One region of the Streptomyces sp. NPDC029044 genome, then DNA from elsewhere that is predicted to be linked to it. Evidence: riboswitches for the same ligand, from Rfam matches in the RefSeq annotation. Region 1 holds a riboswitch; each other region holds the start of a gene.
The links. Region 1 has a riboswitch for cobalamin ahead of AB0E85_RS05115 (prenyltransferase/squalene oxidase repeat-containing protein). Riboswitches for the same ligand answer to the same signal wherever they lie in the genome.

Region 1 (2,992 bases):
CTCGATGCCGGGGAAGATCTCGCGGAACGCGTCACCGGCCACCCGGTCGACTTCGTAGTTGTCCTTCCCGCCCAGCCAGTAGTTCCAGATCCGGGCCGAGTGCGGCACCGAGGTGTCGATCTTGGGGAACGGCTCCTGCTCGGGGTTCTCCGCCTGGTCGGTCATGGACGCTCCTGCGTGAGTGGTCGGGAAGCCCCACGTTAGCCGGTCCGCGTCCGGGAGAGGATCAACTCCTCTGCGCTTTCCAGGAGTTCGACCTCGGCTCGGCCCATCGTCGGATTGGCACCCCGGCGGCGCAGGGCCTCGGTCAGGGCTGTGCGGGAGAGCGGGGACGGGCCGTCGAGGAGGGCGGTCAGCATGGTGTCTGCCGGTGCGGAGAGGGAGTCGCCGGCGACGGCGGCCTGCGCGAGGACCACCGCGGTCGCCGCCCAGTCCAGCCCCGGGTCGCCCTCCTCCGCGTCCGACCAGTCGATGACGCGGGGACCGTCGGGGGTGATGATCACGTTCTCCGGGTGCAGGTCCAGGTGCAGGACACGGACGGCCGGGTCGGTGGCGCGCAGGGCGGGGACGGCGTGCAGGTCGCGCAGCAACCTGGCGAGGATGCGCCCTGCCTCGGCCACGTCCAGGGTGCCGGCGAGGCAGGCCTGGAGCATGGTCGGGCCGGAGAGCCGCTCCATCACCAGGTCGGTGCGCGAACCGGAGGGCCGGACCCGGGGAACGGGATAACCGTGGGCGCGCACGTGCTCCATCACGGCCCCCTCGGCCACCGCGTCACCCCTGCCCTCACGCTCCCGACGCAGCACCCACGCCGCGTCGATCTCGAACACATCGGCCCGGCGCCCGGATCCGAGCAGCTGTCCCGGCGGCGGCGTGATCGGCATGAAGCGAAGCTACCCGCATCCGCGGCGCCCCCACCGGGCCGAGAGCGCCAACCCCTTCGCCGCCCGGCCCCGGACCAGGCCTCCCCACACCCGGCATGGGGCCAAGCCGCCGCGCTGCCCGTCCCCGCCCGCACGTGACCAAGCCCCCACCCGGCCCCCTCGGCCGGTTTCCTACGTCCGGGTACAGTAAGCGGGTCGTCATCACACCGTACGGGGGGAAGCCGGTGCAATTCCGGCGCTGACCCGCAACCGTGAACCACCGCCCGAGGTGGTGAGCCGGATCGCCCCGTACGGTTCGTGACCGGCTCGCGTGCCCGGCAGACCGCCGGGCACGGCACCGTCGAGGTATACGGAGCCGAGCCGCCGGGGTGTCCCGTGCTGCCCGGCTCCCCCACAGGGAGAGGCACCCGCCGATCATGAACGTCCGCCGCAGCGCCGCGGTCCTGGCCGCCGTCGCCGTGATCGGCGCCGCCACCCCGGCCGCCGCCGACCCGTCCCCGTCGCCCTCCCAGGCGTTCCCCTCCGCCCTGTACGGCGACAAGGACCCGAAGTTCGACGGCGTCTGGCGCCAGTCGCTCGCGCTGCTCGCGCAGGACACCACGGGGGTGAAGCCGGCGGAGAAGTCCGTGCGGTGGCTGGTGCGCCAGCAGTGCGCGGACGGCGGCTTCGCCTCCTACCGGCCCGACCCCACCACCGCGTGCGACGCCAAGACCATGCTCGACACCAACGCCACGTCCGCCGCCGTGCAGGCCTTGGCCGCGCTCGGCGGGCACGACGGCGTCACCCGCAAGGCCGTCGGCTGGCTGAAGTCCGTCCAGAACGAGGACGGCGGCTGGGGCTACTCGCCGGGCGGGGCCAGCGACACCAACTCGACGTCGGTCGTCATCGGCGCGCTCGCCGCCGCGGGCGAGAAGCCGGACCAGGTCGAGAAGGACGGCAAGTCCCCCCACGACGCGCTGCTGAAGCTCGCCCTGCCCTGCGGCGGGGACGGTGACGGCGCCTTCGCGTTCCAGCCGGACAAGAAGGGCGAGCTCGCCGCCAACGCGGACGCCACAGCGGCCGGTGTGCTCGGCGCGCTGGGCAAGGGCATGGTCGTCGAGCCCGGCAAGAAGTCCGACGCCACCTGCGAGAAGGCCGCGACGCCGCAGCAGGCGGCGGCGAACGGCGCGGGCTACCTCACCGCCGCCCTGGCCAAGGACGGCAACCACCTCATGTCCGCGCTGGCCGGTGCCGAGCCCCAGCCCGACTTCGGCAACACCGCCGACGCGGTCGTCGCGCTCGCCGCGCAGGGGGACACCGCGCAGGCGGAGAAGTCCGTGCGGTGGCTGGAGAAGAACTCCGCTTCCTGGGCCGCGCAGAGCGGTCCGGCCGCCTACGCCCAGCTGATCTTCGCCGCCCACGCGACAGGCACGAACCCGCGTGACTTCGGCGGCGCGGACCTCGTCAAGCAGCTGGGCGCGACGGGCCCGGCCCCGCAGGCCGCCGGGAAGTCCGCGGCCAAGGCCTCGGACGAGAAGGAGGACTCCGGCTCGGACTTCTTCGGGGTCTGGTGGTACGTCGGCGTCTGCCTGGTCGCCGGCATCGGCATCGGGTTCCTGTTCACCGGCCGCAAGAAGCAGCAGCAGCTGTGATCCGCCGGGCCGTTCTCCTCCTCCTGGCCTCGCTCCTGCTGGGCGCGGGCGCGGGCCAGGCCCAGGCCGCCGGTTACCGGTACTGGTCGTTCTGGGAGCGCGACGCCGGCCGCTGGGTCTACGCCACCCAGGGCCCGTCCCTGGTCCGCCCGTCCGACGGCGACGTCCAGGGCTTCCGCTTCGCGGTGAGCGAGGACTCCGCGAGCGCGGTCCGGCCGCGCGGCACCGCCGACTTCGCGACGATCTGCGCGAAGACGCCCGCGCAGGACGGCAGGAAGCGGGTGGCCCTGGTCATCGACTTCGGCACACCGTCGGACGCACCCGGGGGCGAATCCCCGCCCGCCGCCCGCACGGCCTGCGCCCGCGTCTCCCCCGACGCGACGACGGCCGAGGCCCTGGCGGCGGTGGCCAAGCCGCTGCGCTACGACACCGACGCCCTGCTCTGCGCGATCTCGGGCTATCCGCGCAAGGGCTGCGGCG
Region 2 (2,992 bases), on a different contig from region 1:
AAGGAGATGACATCCTGGATCTCGGCCTTGATGCGTTCCTCGTACCCCGCGGCGTCGATCCGACCGGCGCGCAGGTCGGCGCGTGCCACGCGCAGTTCGCCGGTCTGCGGAAACGAGCCGATGGTCGTCGTCGGCAGCAACGGCAGCCCGAGGTGGGCCCGCTGGGCCGCGGCCCGCTCGGTGTACGGCTGGGAGCGGCGGGCGTCGGCCTCGGTGACGGCGGCGGCACGGGCGCGTACGGCCGGGTCGTTGGTGAGGGGCGAACTCGCGCGCGAGGCGAGATCGGCCCGGTTGGCGGCCAGCTCGGCCGTGATGGCATCCGTGCCCCGGGCGAGGCCCTTGGCGAGGGTGACGATCTCGGCGTTCTTCTGCTTCGCGAAGGCCAGCCAGCGCAAAACCTGCGGCTCGATGTCCCGCTCGGCGGACGCGTCGAGGGGGACGTGGAGCAGGGAGCAGGAGGCGGCCACGTCGACCCGGTCGGCGAAGGCGAGGAGGGTGCCCAGGGTGGACAGGGACTTCGACAGGTCGTTGATCCAGATGTTGCGGCCGTTGACCACGCCGGCGACCAGGCGCTTGCCGGGCAGGCCGCCGACGGCGGCCAGGGCGTCGAGGTTGGCGGCGGCGGAGTCGGTGAAGTCCAGGGCCAGCCCGTCCACCGGGGCTTTGGCCAGCACCGGCAGAGCCTCGCCGAGCCGGTCGAAGTACGAGGCGACCAGCAGCTTCGGCCGGTCGGTGAGGGCACCGAGATCGCGGTAGGCGCGCTCGGTGGCGTTCAGCTCGGCCGGGGTGCGGTCCTGCACGAGGGCGGGCTCGTCCAGCTGGACCCACTCCGCACCGGCCGCGCGCAGGTCGGCGAGGACCTCGGCGTACACCGGCAGCAGGCGGTCCAGGAGGGTGAGCGGCTCGAAGTCCGCGGACACCCCCGGGGCGGGCTTGGCGAGCAGCAGGTAGGTGACCGGGCCGACCAGGACAGGGCGGGCGGTCAGTCCCAGTGCCAGCGCTTCCTCGAGCTCGGCGACCTGCTTGGCCGAGTCGGCGGTGAAGACCGTGTCCGGACCCAGCTCGGGCACCAGGTAGTGGTAGTTGGTGTCGAACCACTTGGTCATCTCCAGCGGCGCCACGTCCTGCGTGCCGCGCGCCATGGCGAAGTATCCGCCCAGGGCGTCGGCCGCGACGGCGTCCCGGTGCCGCTCGGGGACGGCGCCGACCATGACGCTGGTGTCGAGGACGTGGTCGTAGTACGAGAAGTCACCGGTGGGCACCTCGTGGATGCCGGCGTCGGCGAGCTGCTGCCAGTTGCTCCGACGGAGTCCGGCGGCGGTGGCCCGGAGGGCGTCGGCGGTGACGCGGCCCTTCCAGTAGCCCTCGATCGCCTTCTTCAGCTCCCGGTTCGGGCCCTGGCGGGGGTAGCCGTACACGGTGGCCCGTGCTGCCGCGGCTGCGGTCTTGGTGGTCACGGAGATCTCCTTCGCGAGATGAATCCCTGAGATCCCGGAGACGGGACGAGAGCGCGAAGGGGTGACGTACCGGACGGTCGCGAGCTTGCGCGGCAAGGCACGGTCGTCCGCCTGGTATGTACGCCGACCCGCCCTCGAGGTCACCGGGATGTCCGCGCACGAGTGGTTCGCGCGCGGGCAGTTGGCAGGTCTTCGGACTCGCGGGCACGTCCTCACCATGTGAGGACACCTACTGGCCGTCGCTTCCCGGGCCCTGTTCGTGGGCCCAGTGCGTATGACGGCGGTCGTTCCCGCTCACCGCTGCGGGGCAGTCCCGGATTCCCACCGGGTTCCCTCTTACGACATCCCGCCTGGCGGACGGGACGAACCAGCTGCACCGGTCAGCCTACGGCGTGGCGCGTCGAAGGGGAGGAGGGCGCCCGTCATTCGGATGGTGAGGTGGCGCACGCGCAGGACGGGACCTGAGGGATGCGCATACGCAACAGGGCGGGAAGCTCCGCATGCGCGCTTCCCGCCCTTCCCCTGTGACGCCGTGCGGGAACCTCACTCCCGTTGGCGGTCGCGGGCCCATCAGCCCGCTCGTACCAGGCCCGCAGCCCTGGTCGTAGGTGTGGAACCCACGGCCCGCCTTCCGGCCGAGCAGCCCGGCCCTCCACCATCCGCTGGAGCAGCGCAGCGGGATCTTTCGACCTGCCGGTCGGCGGTGGGCTGTGGGGCCCCGACGCATGGGGGCTGCTGGCGGCCGAGCCGCACAGCGCCTCCACGTTCGACCTCGTCGGCTGCGTGGGGATCGCGATCACGGTGCTCCTGTGCGCGACGGTGGCGTGGGACCGACTGCCGTGGCGGCGCCGGCCGGCAGCACCGGTCATCGCCGTCGGCACGATGTCACTGACCCTCTACGTGGGCCACATCCTGGCCATCCTCGCCCTGCCCGGCGGGTGGGCACCCCGGGAGGCCGAGCGACGGCTCCATGGCTCCTACCCGAGGCCGGTCTTCTCCAGCCACCCGGCGGGGGTGGACCCGACAGTCGCCGGATGTGCGGAGAACGGCCGGGCGCCCAGGCTGGCGGCATGACACAGCACGTTCGTGACAAGGAGCCCGGGACCACCGTCGGGGCGTCGGCCGGCATCGACGTGCCCGGCCGTGACATCACACCTCGCGGTGGCCGGTTGCTGGAACTCCTGGGCCTGACGCTGGTGGCGGGCGCCGGTGTCCTGTTCGTCGTCCGTCCTGACTTCTACGAGGCAGGGGCGCACATCTTCGCCACGCGCGCGGCCTCACTGGTCCACTGAGCCGGCGATCGGCGAGCACATCCGCTCAGGGTCCCTGAGGGTTCGACCATCCGGCGTTCGTCGGGTGCACCCCCCAGCCAAGCTGGACCGCATCTGCCTGGCCGTCGTACGCCCTGAACTCCTCGCACGACACGCCCCAGTGGGCCGGTGCCCGCAGCCGCTGACGCGGTGCGTGGCCGACCACGTAGGAAAGGAATCCTGTGAACACCGCATCCGCCCGTGAGGCGACGGGTGCCGAGTCCC
Region 3 (2,992 bases), on a different contig from region 1:
CCTCGCGCAGGGCCTCCCGGGTGCGGGCGTCCCACACGCCCAGCCGCTTCAGTTCGTCCACCAGGTAGGAGTTGACCTGGAGGAACTCGCCCGACAGCGTCTCGCGCTTGAACAGGTTGGACACCTGCGGCTCGATGCACTCGTAGACGCCCGCGATGGAGGCGATCGTGGCGGTGGGGGCGATCGCGAGGAGCAGGGAGTTGCGCATGCCGGTCGTGGCGACGCGCTCGCGCAGGGCCGCCCAGCGCTCCGGCCAGGTGAGCTCCGTGTCGTAGTGGTCGGGGTGCAGTACGCCCCGGGCCGTGCGGGTCTTGTCCCAGGCGGGAAGAGGCCCGTTGCGCTCGGCGAGGTCGGCGGAGGCCTCGTACGCGGCGAGCATGATCCGCTCGGCGATCCGGGTGGACAGGGCCTTGGCCTCGGGCGAGTCGAAGGGCAGGCGCAGCTTGAAGAAGACGTCCTGGAGGCCCATGGCGCCGAGGCCGACCGGGCGCCAGCGGGCGTTGGAGCGGCCCGCCTGCTCGGTCGGGTAGAAGTTGATGTCCACGACCCGGTCGAGGAAGGTCACGGCCGTGCGGACGGTCTCGTCCAGCCGCTCCCAGTCGATATCCCGGGTCGATGTGTCGACAAAGGAACCCAGGTTGACCGAGCCCAGGTTGCAGACCGCCGTCTCCCCGTCGCTGGTGACCTCCAGGATCTCCGTGCAGAGGTTGGAGGAGTGGACGACGTGGCCCGGCTCGGCCGTCTGGTTGGCGGTGCGGTTGGCGGCGTCCTTGAAGGTCATCCAGCCGTTGCCGGTCTGCGCGAGGGTGCGCATCATGCGGCCGTACAGCTCACGGGCGGGCAGCGTCTTCTTCGCGAGGCCCTTCGCCTCGGCCGCCCGGTACGCGGCGTCGAACTCCTCGCCCCACAGGTCGACCAGCTCGGGAACGTCCGCGGGGGAGAACAGCGACCACTGCGCGTCGGCGTTCACCCGGCGCATGAACTCGTCCGGCACCCAGTGCGCCAGGTTCAGGTTGTGCGTACGGCGGGCGTCCTCACCGGTGTTGTCGCGCAGCTCCAGGAACTCCTCGATGTCGGAGTGCCAGGTCTCCAGGTAGACCGCGGCGGCGCCCTTGCGGCGGCCGCCCTGGTTCACGGCGGCGACCGAGGCGTCGAGGGTCTTCAGGAACGGGACGATGCCGTTGGAGTGGCCGTTGGTGCCGCGGATCAGGGAACCGCGGGCACGGATGCGGGAGTACGCGAGTCCGATGCCGCCGGCGTGCTTCGACAGCCGGGCCACCTGGTGGTACCGGTCGTAGATGGAGTCCAGTTCGTCCATGGGGGAGTCGAGGAGGTAGCAGGACGACATCTGCGGGTGCCGGGTGCCCGAGTTGAAGAGGGTGGGGGAGGAGGGGAGGTAGTCGAGGCGGCTCATGAGCCCGTAGAGCGCGGCGACTTCGTCGACGGAGCGGCGGGTGTCGTCCTCGGCGAGACCGGCGGCGACGCGCAGCATGAAGTGCTGGGGCGTCTCGACGACCTTGCGGGTGAGCGGGTGGCGCAGCAGATAGCGGCTGTGCAGGGTGCGCAGGCCGAAGTAGCCGAAGCGGTCGTCGGCGCCGGTGTCGACGAGCGCGTCGAGCCGGGCCGCGTGCAGCCGGACGAACTCGGCGGTGCGGTCGGCGACGAGGCCCTCGCGGTGGCCCACCGCCACCGACTCGGTGAAGGACGTGACGCCCTGCGATGCGGCCTCTTCACGGATGCCGGTGGTCAGCAGCCGGGCGGCCAGCCGCGAGTAGGCCGGGTCCTCGGAGATCAGACCGGCCGCGGCTTCCGTGGCCAGCTCCCGCAACTCGCTCTCGTCCGCCCGCGCGGAGCGGCCGCGCAGCGCGGCGGCGGCGACCCGGCCGGGCTCGGCGTCGGGGAGGTCGGCGGTCAGCTCGGTCAGGGTCCGCAGCAGCGCGGCACCGGGGGCGTCGTGCTCCTCTTCGCTGGCTGAGACCGGTTCGGCTGGCGCGATGGTCACGTGGGGCTCTCCCTCGCTCGGCACGGGGGCCTCGTCGAGGGCAGGGGGCAGCACGCGAGCGCACGCGGCGTCGCGTCCACCGGCCCATTCCACGAGGCCCGGACGTCGGGGCACACCGGCCGGGTGGCCGGGTGCGCTGTCGGCAGGTCCTCGGACTGACGCTTGTGCACGAAACATGCACAAGTACACCGTTGCGGGACAGTTCCGGATTCGCACCGGATTCCCCTGCGGCGGCAGCGAGCATGAGCATACATCTTGTGCTGGCTTCCGACGGCACCCCCAGATGTTGTGTCGTGGTGGTGTCAGAGTGTCAGCTTTACGTGACAGCGGGCCGCCGTGACGCTTGGTCACGGCGGCCCGCTGCGGGGTGTTCGTGGCGGGCCGGGGCCCTGGGATCAGTGCGCGGAACCGGCGGTCGCAGGCGGGAGTTCCACCTGGACCCCGGGGTCGCCCGCGTCGGCCGTGTAGTCCTCCGGCTTGGTCTCGTCGATGCCGTCGGGGGCCTTCAGGGCCTTCAGGACGAAGGTCAGGACCACCGTCACCACCACGTTCAGGACGAACGCCGTGAGGCCGATGTAGCCGATCTCCCCGATGCCCGGGATCTCCTTCGCGGAGCCGCCGAAGTGCTTCTGGGTCGGGGAGGCCACGCCGTACGCGGCGACCGTGCCGTAGACCATGCCGACCGCCCAGCCCGCGAGCAGGGCCCAGCGGTGGAACCAGCGGGTGAACAGGCCGCCGACCAGGGCCGGGAAGGTCTGAAGGATCCAGATGCCGCCCAGCAGCTGGAAGTTGATGGCGACGGTCTTGTCCATGGTGAGGACGAAGGCCAGGGCGCCGACCTTCACCAGCAGCGAGACCAGCTTGGAGACCTTGGTCTCCTGCGCGGGCGTCGCGTCGGGCTTGATGAAGTCCTTGTAGATGTTGCGGGTGAAGAGGTTCGCGGCCGCGATGGACATGATGGCCGCGGGCACCAGCGCGCCGATGCCGATC
Region 4 (2,992 bases), on a different contig from region 1:
GTCGTCGCCCTGTCGCCGGCCATCATCCCATCGGCCGGCTGCCCCGGTCATTCCGGCTCGTGCGCGTGCGGACTCGTCGCGGGCGGCTCGGCCGGGCGTTCCCGGCCACCGTCATGGCCGGACGCCACCACGACGATCAGCCCCACCACGACGGTCCCGGCAGCCACCCGGCCGACGGCCCGCACCACCCAGCCCGGCGGCGACGCCCCCTCGCGCCGCCCGGGTGCGCCCAGTCGCTCGGCTCGCCGTGCGGGCCGTAGCAGGCGCAGCAAGAGCAGCACCGCGACCGGGAGTTGCAGCAGCCACAGCACGGTGCGCGGCCATTCGCCGTACCAGACGTTGGTGCCGTACAGCAGGGTGTGCCACACGCTCAGCACGTAGACGACGATCACGAAGCGGTGCAGTCGGCGCCAGGTGTTCGCCCCGATGCGGTGCCGGACGTAGAACAACAGGCCGAGCGGAACGGCCAGATAGAGGGCGCCCTGGCCGATGGGGATGGCGATGCGGCCGGTGCCGGAGTCGTACCAGCCAGGCACGAACGTGTCGGCGAAGCCCGCCCACAGCCGTTCGACCCACCCCAACTGAGCCTCGTAGCGGACGAGTTCGGCCGCGAACATCAGCGCGTGCGCGAACATCAGGGCCATCGTGGTCAGGCTCGTGGTGCGGTGCCAGCGCTCCAGGACCTGCCGCGAGACCGGCAGCCGTGCGGGGCGCGGCCCCGACAGCAGCAGGCCGAGCATGACCGTCCCCCAGGCCCACAGCAGTCCCGACCAGCCGAACGCCTGGCTGAGGAGGTACATCCAGTACGTGCCGGCATCGTCCATGAACGGCATGACCGCGACGGTCGCCGAGTCGCCCGACTCCATGCGCACCCAGAAGAACGCGAAGACGGCCGCCGTGACCACGACCGCCGCGGTCGCGTCGGGCAGCGCGGCGCGCAGGTCGGCACGCAGGGCGACGCGGTCGGGCGGACGCCTGTCGCGGGCGGGCGGCGCGGTCGTGCCGTCGTCCTCCGGCGTCGTCTCTGGCAGCATCCTGTGCCTTCCGGGGCGCGGGACACCGACGGGCGGTGTGCACGTGTGGTCGGAGCAACCAGTGTGTCCGAGGTGACCAGGTCGTACCGAGGCCACATCCGGCCACAGTGCTGGTGGGGGGAGGGACTCAATACCTCGGACTCGACGCCCGCCCGGGGCCGACCGCTTTCGGACAACCGACGAGACGCCCTCTGCCGAAGGCGCTCGGCCCGCCCTACGCTGATGCGTGCAGTCGGTTCGCGCCTCCTGTCCGACCGGACTTTCCGGGGCGCGACGCAAGAGGGAACCCGGTGGGAATCCGGGACTGTCCCGCAGCGGTGAGTGGGAACGACAGCCGTCAACAGCACTGGGCCCGGATCAAGCCGGGCCCGGGAAGCGACGGCCGGTAGGTGCCCTCCGGATCTTCCGGAGGGCGAGCCCACGAGTCCGAAGACCTGCCACTGCGCCCGTACGTGACGTGCGGGTTGTGCACGGTGACCTCGAGGACTGGGTCGGCGGTACGGACGGCTGCACCTGCGCTGCGCCGCGCCTCCTTCCCCACGCATCCGGGCTCGGGACAAGGAGGAGGAGGATGGCCGCGACCGTCTCCGGCGTCTGCCACGGCACCCTGGGCGAGCTGTACCAGGGCCCGCTGCGGGCGGGCCCCGATCCGGACATCGCTGTGGTGTCCTTTCCCGTGGACCGCCACTCCTGGGTCCACTTCGCCCCGGGCGGCGGCCCGCCGAACCCGCTGCCGCTGGGGAAGAAGTCCGCGACGGCGGCCCGGCTCTTCCTGCGGCACTTCGGGCTCACGCTGCCGCCGGGCCGCTGGGACGCCCACTCCGACCTGGAAATGGGCGTGGGGATGGCGAGTTCGACCGCCGACGTCGTGGCGACCCTGCGCTGTCTGTTCCGGCTTTTCGCGCTGCCCTACGACACCGACCTGGTCCTGGGCGTCCTGGCGGCGATCGAGCGTGCCGACAGTGTCTTCCTCGACGAGTTCGCGCTGTACCTCAGCGGCCGGCACCGAGTGGTCCGGCACCTGGGCACGGAGATCGGCTTCCACACCGCGTACATCACCGAGCCCGGGACCGTGGACACCACCGCCGTCACTGACTTGCTGCTGGATCACTATCGGCGGCACGGCGAGGAGTACGAGCGGTGCCTGACCGATCTGCTCAAGGGGTTCGCCTCGGGCGACCCGGCCGCCGTCGCACGGGCCACCACCACCAGTGCCGCGCTGTCGCAGCGGGCGCTGCCCAAAGCGTCGTTCGACAGCGTGCTCGCCCACCGCGAACGCTTCGGCGCCGACGGCGTCTTCGTCGCCCACACGGGCTGCCTGATCGGCTACCTCTTCCCCCACCGCCCCGACGCCGACCTCAAGTCGGAGCTGTCCGCGTTCTTCCACTCGCTCGGCCACCAGTGTTCCTTCGCCCAAGGAGGCTACGGGTGATCCACCCCCACATCGCCGACGCCCTCAAAGTTCCCGACCTGGTCCGGCTCACCGACGGAGTCGTCCTGATCCGGTTCGAGTCGATGAAGATCTACTCGGCCCTCGCCGCCGTACGCCATCTGCTGGAGCGGCGCTCGATCCGCCCGGGCCAGACGTTGATCGACAGCTCCAGCGGCATCTACGCCTACGCGCTGGCCCTGGCCTGTCACCGCTACGGCATGCGCTGCCACATCGTCGCGTCCACCACCGTCGACACCACCACCCGCGCCCAGTTGGAGATACTCGGCGCCACCGTGGAACAGGTCAGACCCTCCGAGAACCTCAAGCTGGACCAGGAGTTACGGGTGCGGCGGGTCAAGGAGATCCTCGCCGACCACCCCGACTGGCACTGGATGCGCCAGTACCACGACGACATCCACTACCTGGGCTACCGCGAGATCGCCGACCGGATCACCAGCGCCCTCCCCGGCGCCGCGCTCACCGTCGTCGGAGGGGTGGGCTCCGGAGCCTCCACGGGCGGCCTCGT

Region 2: linked by a shared signal. The riboswitch ahead of metE (5-methyltetrahydropteroyltriglutamate--homocysteine S-methyltransferase) and the one ahead of AB0E85_RS05115 (prenyltransferase/squalene oxidase repeat-containing protein) in region 1 are both predicted to bind cobalamin.
Region 3: linked by a shared signal. The riboswitch ahead of AB0E85_RS26615 (ribonucleoside-diphosphate reductase subunit alpha) and the one ahead of AB0E85_RS05115 (prenyltransferase/squalene oxidase repeat-containing protein) in region 1 are both predicted to bind cobalamin.
Region 4: linked by a shared signal. The riboswitch ahead of AB0E85_RS23710 (hypothetical protein) and the one ahead of AB0E85_RS05115 (prenyltransferase/squalene oxidase repeat-containing protein) in region 1 are both predicted to bind cobalamin.

What each region holds. Positions count from the first base shown of each region.
Region 1 covers NZ_JBEZWN010000004.1:42,494-45,485, reverse strand. Annotated here, with positions in the region: gene AB0E85_RS05125 (SAM-dependent methyltransferase) at 1-165, opposite strand, end outside; gene AB0E85_RS05120 (phosphotransferase) at 201-881, opposite strand; cobalamin riboswitch at 1,053-1,188, shown strand; gene AB0E85_RS05115 (prenyltransferase/squalene oxidase repeat-containing protein) at 1,298-2,512, shown strand; gene AB0E85_RS05110 (SCO2322 family protein) at 2,509-2,992, shown strand, end outside.
Region 2 covers NZ_JBEZWN010000031.1:62,779-65,770, reverse strand. Annotated here, with positions in the region: gene metE (5-methyltetrahydropteroyltriglutamate--homocysteine S-methyltransferase) at 1-1,457, opposite strand, end outside; cobalamin riboswitch at 1,623-1,844, opposite strand; partial or broken gene AB0E85_RS23690 (hypothetical protein) at 2,127-2,393, shown strand; gene AB0E85_RS23685 (hypothetical protein) at 2,528-2,749, shown strand; gene AB0E85_RS23680 (ABC transporter ATP-binding protein) at 2,950-2,992, shown strand, end outside.
Region 3 covers NZ_JBEZWN010000039.1:18,485-21,476, forward strand. Annotated here, with positions in the region: gene AB0E85_RS26615 (ribonucleoside-diphosphate reductase subunit alpha) at 1-2,002, opposite strand, end outside; cobalamin riboswitch at 2,126-2,289, opposite strand; gene mctP (monocarboxylate uptake permease MctP) at 2,398-2,992, opposite strand, start outside.
Region 4 covers NZ_JBEZWN010000031.1:67,354-70,345, forward strand. Annotated here, with positions in the region: gene AB0E85_RS23705 (ferric reductase-like transmembrane domain-containing protein) at 48-1,034, opposite strand; cobalamin riboswitch at 1,251-1,491, shown strand; gene AB0E85_RS23710 (hypothetical protein) at 1,606-2,466, shown strand; gene AB0E85_RS23715 (cysteine synthase family protein) at 2,463-2,992, shown strand, end outside.